Regions from separate parts of the Quatrionicoccus australiensis genome, predicted to be linked through region 2. Evidence: predicted binding sites of a transcription regulator. Region 2 holds the regulator's gene; each other region holds the start of a gene.
The links. Region 2 encodes FliA, which starts transcription of late flagellar genes. Its sites were predicted from a motif close to CTAAAGTTNNNNNNNNNNNNGCCGNTA; they were not measured.
Positions count from the first base shown of each region.

Region 1: the regulator FliA is predicted to act here: its motif matches at 943-969, upstream of ribBA (bifunctional 3,4-dihydroxy-2-butanone-4-phosphate synthase/GTP cyclohydrolase II).
Region 3: the regulator FliA is predicted to act here: its motif matches at 1,021-1,047, upstream of KI612_RS17390 (FlxA-like family protein).

Region 1 is NZ_CP075188.1:574,597-576,858, forward strand. It holds gene KI612_RS02760 (polyamine aminopropyltransferase) at 1-159, opposite strand, end outside; gene KI612_RS02765 (YceI family protein) at 301-870, shown strand; gene ribBA (bifunctional 3,4-dihydroxy-2-butanone-4-phosphate synthase/GTP cyclohydrolase II) at 1,021-2,121, shown strand; gene ribH (6,7-dimethyl-8-ribityllumazine synthase) at 2,125-2,262, shown strand, end outside.
Region 2 is NZ_CP075188.1:889,874-892,135, forward strand. It holds gene KI612_RS04375 (MinD/ParA family ATP-binding protein) at 1-839, shown strand, start outside; gene KI612_RS04380 (RNA polymerase sigma factor FliA) at 839-1,591, shown strand; gene KI612_RS04385 (flagellar motor protein) at 1,584-2,262, shown strand, end outside.
Region 3 is NZ_CP075188.1:3,647,732-3,649,993, reverse strand. It holds gene KI612_RS17400 (ZIP family metal transporter) at 1-329, opposite strand, end outside; gene ybaK (Cys-tRNA(Pro) deacylase) at 422-913, opposite strand; gene KI612_RS17390 (FlxA-like family protein) at 1,081-1,416, shown strand; gene xerD (site-specific tyrosine recombinase XerD) at 1,423-2,262, opposite strand, start outside.

The DNA of each region.
Region 1 (2,262 bases), 320 kb from region 2:
GGAGCCGGCGCCCATCGCGAACAGGTAGGTGCCGATCACCGTCGAGAACTGCATTACCGAATCGCCGAGCAGGTAGGACGCCAAGGCGCCGGCGATCAGCTCGTAGGCCAGGCCGCAGGAGGCGATGACGAAAACCGAGAAGAGCAGGGCGTGGCGCATGGACGATGACGAAGGGATGGCTCGGGCCGATATTGTGCCCCGAATCGGGAACGCCGCCGCCGGCTTTCGGTCAGAAACAGCATCAGCACCAAGCTCTGCGTCGGAGCTTTTCCGGATTTTGCCCTTTTGCGAGCGTCGACCGTGTCCATCAGACTTTTCCTGGTTTCCCTGCTTGCCGCTCTGTCCATGCCCTCGCTGGCGGCCGAGTACGTGATCGATTCGACCCACACCTACGCCAGTTTTGAAATCGACCACATGGGTTTTTCCACCCAGCGCGGGCGTTTCAACCGGACCTCCGGCAAGGTCAGCTTCGACGAAGCGGCGGCGGGCGGCAGTATCGACATCCGCATCGAGGCGGCGTCGCTCGATACCGGCTTCGCGCTGCGCGATGACGTGCTGCGCGGCGAGCAATGGTTCAATGCGGCGAGCTTTCCCGATGTGCTGTTCCGCAGCCAGCGCTTTGTCTTTGACGGTGCGCGCCCGGTCGCGGTCGAGGGCACGCTGATGCTGCTCGGCGAAATCCGGCCGCTGCGTCTGGAAATCAGCCGCTTCAAGTGCGGCTTCAATCTGCTGTTGCGCCAGCGCGGTTGCGGCGCCGACGCGCAGGGCGTGCTGCGCCGCTCCGATTTCGGCATGAATACGGGCCTGCCTTTCATCGGCGACGAAGTGCGTCTGCGCATCCAGGTCGAGGCCTACCAGAGCGGCAGCTGATTCGCGGTTTTTGCCTGTTTTTGCCGGTCGACCGGTGGCAACGGGCAGATACCGGAATGCTCGGGCGCCTTACTAAAGTCATGTGCTATCAGCCTGTTTCTGCGAAAATAGCACCCCCCCATTTGCTGTATCCGGAAACCCATGTCCCCGTTGCCTGCCATTGCCAATACCGCCGAAATCGTTGCCGAGCTCAAGGCCGGCCGCATGGTCATCCTGGTTGATGAAGAAGATCGTGAAAACGAGGGCGACCTCGTCATGGCCGCCGAGCACATCACGCCGGAAGCGATCAATTTCATGGCCAAGTTCGGCCGCGGCCTGATCTGCCTGACCCTGACCGAAGCACATTGCAAGAAGCTCGGCCTGGTCCAGATGGCGCGCAACAACAAGACCCAGTACGGCACCGCCTTCACCGTTTCGATCGAAGCCGCCGAAGGCGTCACCACCGGCATTTCCGCGGCCGACCGCTCGCACACCATCCGCACCGCCGTGGCCCGCAACGTGGTCGCCGACGACATCGTGCAGCCTGGTCACGTCTTCCCGATCACTGCCCGCGAAGGCGGCGTGCTGGTCCGCGCCGGGCATACCGAAGCCGGTTGCGACCTCGCCGGCATGGCCGGCCTGCAGCCGTCCTCGGTGATCTGCGAGATCATGAACGACGACGGCACGATGGCCCGCCTGCCGGAATTGATCGAGTTCGCCAGGGAGCACGGCCTGAAGATCGGCACCATCGCCGACCTGATCCACTACCGTGCCGCTTCCGAAACCCTGGTCGAGCGCGTCACCAGCAAGCCGGTGCAGACCGCCCACGGCGAATTCACGCTGCACGCCTACGTCGACCGCGCCAGCGGCGCCACTCACCTGGCCCTGGTCAGGGGCGAGATCCCGGCCGGCGGCGAGACCCTGGTCCGCGTCCATGAGCCGCTTTCGGTGCTCGACTTCCTCGATCCGTCGAGCAAGCAGCAGTCCTTCTCGATCGATCAGGCGCAAGCTGCGCTGGCCAAGAATGGCCACGGCGTCATCGTCCTGCTGCACCGGCCGGAAGACAGCGAGGCGCTGCTCACCCGCCTGACCGGCAAGACGCCGCAGGCGCCCGCCAAGTGGGATCCGCGTACTTACGGCATTGGCGCACAGATCCTGCGCGATGTCGGCGTCACCAAGATGCGCCTGCTTTCCAGCCCGCGCAAAATGCCTTCCATGACCGGCTTCCAGCTTGAAGTTACCGGTTTCGTCACCTCACCTGCGGAGCTCTAAACCATGGCCCGGTTCGACAATATCTACGAGTACGACAACAATCTGGACGGCGCCGGCCTCAAGGTTGGCATCGTGATGTCCCGTTTCAACCTGCCGGTCTGCGAAGGCCTGCTCTCGTCCTGCGTCAACGAGCTGAAGCGG
Region 2 (2,262 bases):
GCGGCGGGCAACTGCAGGTCGTGACCTTCGTCGCGGGCTGCGAGGGCGTTGGGCGCAGTGTTTCCGTGGCCAATATCGGTGCTGCCCTGGCGCGTCTCGGCAAGGAAGTGTTGATCATCGACGAGCATGCCTCGCGCGACGATATCGCCTCCTCTTTCGGTTTGATTGCCCATTACGATTTGCTCAATGTCGTCCAGCGCGAACTGAGTCTGGCTCAGGTTTTGTTGCAGCCAATGAATGGCTTGCGTGTCCTGCCGGCTGCTAAGGCAGTCAAGAAGCTGGGGCGTCTGTCCTTGCCACAGCAGCAGACTCTGCTCGATGCGATGTCCGGCTTGGAGCGTCCGGTTGACGTGATTCTGGTTGATGCCAGCATGGCACACCCGCATGGCTTTTCGCCTTTCGGTCTCGCTTCGCAGGAGGCTGTTGTGGTTTTGTCGGGGAACAGTGCATCGATCACCGAGGCCTATTCGCTGATCAAGAAAGTCAGCCACGCTTTCTCGCGGCGCCAGTTCCGGATTCTGGTGAACAAGGTGCGCAGTCAGCCGGATGCGCGCTCAATTTATGAAAACATTGCGCAGGTAGCCGCTCAGCGCGGAATTGCCCGTCTCGACTACGCCGGTGCGATCCCGCTTGACGAGTCATTGCGCCAGGCCAGCCAATTGTGTCGTTCCGTCCTCGTTCAGGCACCTGACTCTCCTTCCGCCCATGCTTTCCGTGATATCGCTGCCGATCTGCTTTACTGGCAGCGCGGCGACAGTGAGGCAGGCGGGGTCGAACAATTCATGCAGCAACTGCTACACTTGAGCCAACGCATAACCCCGAACGTATTACGAGCCTGATGTATACCGCTGCAGGGCAGCCAGACAGGGAACAGTTGGTTCAGCGCTTCGTGCCGCTGGTGAAGCGTATCGCCTATCATTTGATGGCCCGCCTGCCGGCCAGTGTTCAGTTCGACGATCTGGTGCAGAACGGCATGCTGGGCTTGCTGGATGCGATGGAGCGCTACCAGGAAGGATTTGGTGCCCAGTTCGAGACTTATGCCACGCAGCGCGTGCGTGGAGCCATGCTCGACGGCCTGCGGGAAAATGACTGGTTGCCGCGTAATCTGCGGCGCGAGTTGCGGCGCATCGAGGGGGCCATCAATCAGCTTGAACACACCCACGGCAGGGCGCCTTCCGAGCGAGAACTGGCTGAGGCGCTCGAGATGTCGCTCGAGGACTACCAGAAAACCCTGCATGAAGCCCGCGGTCATCAGTTGGTTTATTTTGACGACTTCGCCAGCGATGGTGAAGAGGGCTTTCTTGAACGGCATTTCACCGATAATGATGCAGATCCGGCCAATATTCTCGAAGACAAGAAGGTCAAGGAAACGCTGGTTACAGCCATTTCCCGTCTTCCTGAACGTGAGCGCCTGATGATGGCGCTCTACTACGAGCAGGAGCTTAACTTGCGGGAAATCGGTGAGGTCATGGGGGTTACCGAGTCCCGCGTTTGCCAGTTGCACAGTCAGGCGATCGCCCGTTTGCGTAGTCAGGTGATTGGTGAGTTGCCTGCAGCGAAGAAACGTCGCAAGGAGAAGGTGAGTGGATAAGATCAGTCTGGCTGGTCTTGCCATCGGCTTGATCGCCATTCTTGGCGGTCAACTGCTCGAAGGTGGCAATATTGGTTCGCTGGTCCAGCCGACCGCACTGTTGATTGTTTGTGGCGGGACATTGGGCGCAGTGCTGCTGCAGAGTCCGCTGCATGTCTTCAAACGCGGGATGAAAATGGCCAAGTGGGTCTGGGTGCCGCCGGTGATTGAGCAGAAGCGCCTGGTCGACCAGATTCTCAACTGGAGCCAGTTGTCGCGGCGCGAAGGACTGCTGGCGCTTGAGAATTTCATCCCTGGCATCAAGGATGAGTTCATCAAGAAAGGCTTGCAGTTGCTTGTCGACGGTGCTGATCCGGAGCGTATTCGTGAATTGCTTGAGGTGGAAATCAATACCTTTGAGGACGAGTGGCGCCAGTCAGCAAAAATATGGGAGTCAGCTGGTGGTTACTCGCCAACCATCGGTATTCTGGGGGCGGTGATGGGGCTCATCCATGTGATGGAAAACCTCTCCGACCCAACCAAGCTGGGCTCGGGGATTGCTGTCGCCTTTGTCGCCACCATTTATGGTGTCGGGCTGGCCAATCTTGTCTATCTGCCGATTGCCGGCAAGCTCAAGTATTACATTTCGCGGATGGTCTCCAGCCGCGAGATGCTGATTGACGGTCTGGTGG
Region 3 (2,262 bases), 1.4 Mb from region 2:
GCCGGGCTGGCTGCGACGCTTTGCACGGCCGGCACGAGCAAGGAAAAAAGACTGGCGGCGAGCATCATGCCGCCGGCCAGGCCGAGCATCGGCGCCATCAGTCGCTCGGACGGTCGACGCAAGAAAAGCACCGGAATTGCCCCGAGCCCGGTGGCGAGGCCGGCAAACAGGCTGGCTTCGAGGCCCTTGGCGGCCATCGGGTGGGCGGCCAGCCAGAAAGCGATCTGCTCGATGCCGAAAGCGACGGCGATGCCGGCCATGGCGAGGCCGACCCACAAATGGCGGCGGGCGGCGGGGCGGGCGTAATGCTGGATGACGATCTGGCTCATGCTGGCACTCCTGGTTCGATGAGTGTCACTTTATGGGTTGCGTCGCCATAGCTCCAGTTGATTGATTAAATGGCAGTCATTGCCAAAGCAAATCAGCCCGGCAGCGCCGCGTCCACTGCCTTGGCCGCCAGCGTGCGCAGGATGTCGTGCGGATGAATGCCGACCAGGTAGCCGCGGCGGCCGCCATTGATGTAAATCAGCGGCAGGTCAAGGATCGTTTTCTCGATGAAGACCGGCATCGCCTTCTTGGTGCCGAACGGGCTGGTACCGCCGACCAGGAAGCCGCTGTGCCGGTTGGCGACTTCCGGCTTGCACGGCTCGATCTTCTTGCAGCCAACCTGGCGTGCCAGCTCCTTGGTCGACACCTTGCAGTCGCCGTGCATCAGCACGATCAGCGGCTTGGCGTTCTCGTCCTCGAAAATCAGGGTCTTGACCACGGCGTGCTCGTCGACGTTGAGTTCGCGCGCCGAAACCTTGGTGCCGCCATGCTCCTCGTAGGCATAGAGGTGGCTGGAGAAGGCGACTTTGTGCGCTTTCAGGAACTTGGTGGCCTGGGTTTCGGGGGCGTGTTCGGTTTTGCTCATGGCGAGTTCGGTGGATGCGGGCGACGGCTGATTTTACCGCGTCGGACAAGGTCGACCGCTGAGCGGCCATCTTTACCTGTCTTTACGTGGATTTACCGTTTCAGCTGCCAAGTTTTTCGCGGTGCCGGCCGATAACAGGAGCAGATCCATCAATCAGGAGAAACAGCATGAGCAATATCAGCGTTCCTACCAATAGCGGGAGTGGTGGCAGCAGTCCTGTCAGTGCGGGTGGCAGCAGTTCGGCGAACAGCATAGCCGCGCTGGAAAAGCAGATTGCCGCATTGCAAAAGAAATTGGCCAAATTGCAGGAGAGCGACTCGGAAGACGCTGCCAAGCAGGCCGAACTGATCCAGCAACAGATCGAGGTCTTGCAGGCGCGGATTGCGCAATTGCAGAAGCAGGAGGCGGACAAGGCAGCAGCAAGCAGCGAGCAGTCGCCTGCCGCGGCACCGGCCAGGTCGGCCGATGACAAACTTGGCACTGAAGTCGACGTTTATGCCTGAGAACGTTCAGCTGCGCGGATGATGCAGCGTGTGCAGGCTCTTCAGCCGTTCGCGCGCGACGTGGGTGTAGATCTGTGTTGTCGTGATGTCGGCATGGCCGAGCAGCAGCTGGACGACGCGCAGGTCGGCGCCATGGTTGAGCAAATGGGTGGCGAAGGCGTGGCGCAGTACGTGCGGTGACAGTTTGGCCGGGTCGATGCCGGCCTGCAGCGCATAGCGCTTGATCAACTGCCAGAAGGCCTGACGCGTCATGGCGCCGCCGCGGCCGGTGACGAACAGGGCTTCGCTTTGCTGGTTCTTCAGGATGTCGTTGCGCGCCTCGTCGAGATAGCGCTGCAGCCAGTCGATGGCGACTTCGCCGAGCGGTACCAGCCTTTCCTTGCTGCCCTTGCCGAGGACGCGGATGACGCCTTCGTTGAAGCCGACTTCATGGATTTTCAGATTGACCAGTTCGGAAACGCGCAGGCCGGTCGCGTAGAGCGTTTCCAGCATGGCGCGGTCACGCAGGCCGAGCGGCGTATCGAGGTCGGGCGCGGCAAGCAGGTGGTCGACCTGCTTTTCCGACATCACCTTGGGCAGGCGCGACGGTCGGGCCGGGTTGGCCAGCTTCAGGGTCGGATCGGCAAAGATGCGGCCGCGCCCGAGTTGCCAGCGAAAGAAGCGGCGCAGCGTGGACAGGTAGCGTGCCTGCGAGGTAGCGCGCGTTGTCCGCGACAGGTCGGCGATGAAGCCGGTGAGCGTCGTGTCGCGGCAATCGAGCAGGGCCTCGTGGCTGTGCGTGGCCAGCCACAGCGCCAGGCGGCCGAGGTCGGAACGGTAGCTGTCGAGCGTCGTTCTGGCCAGCCC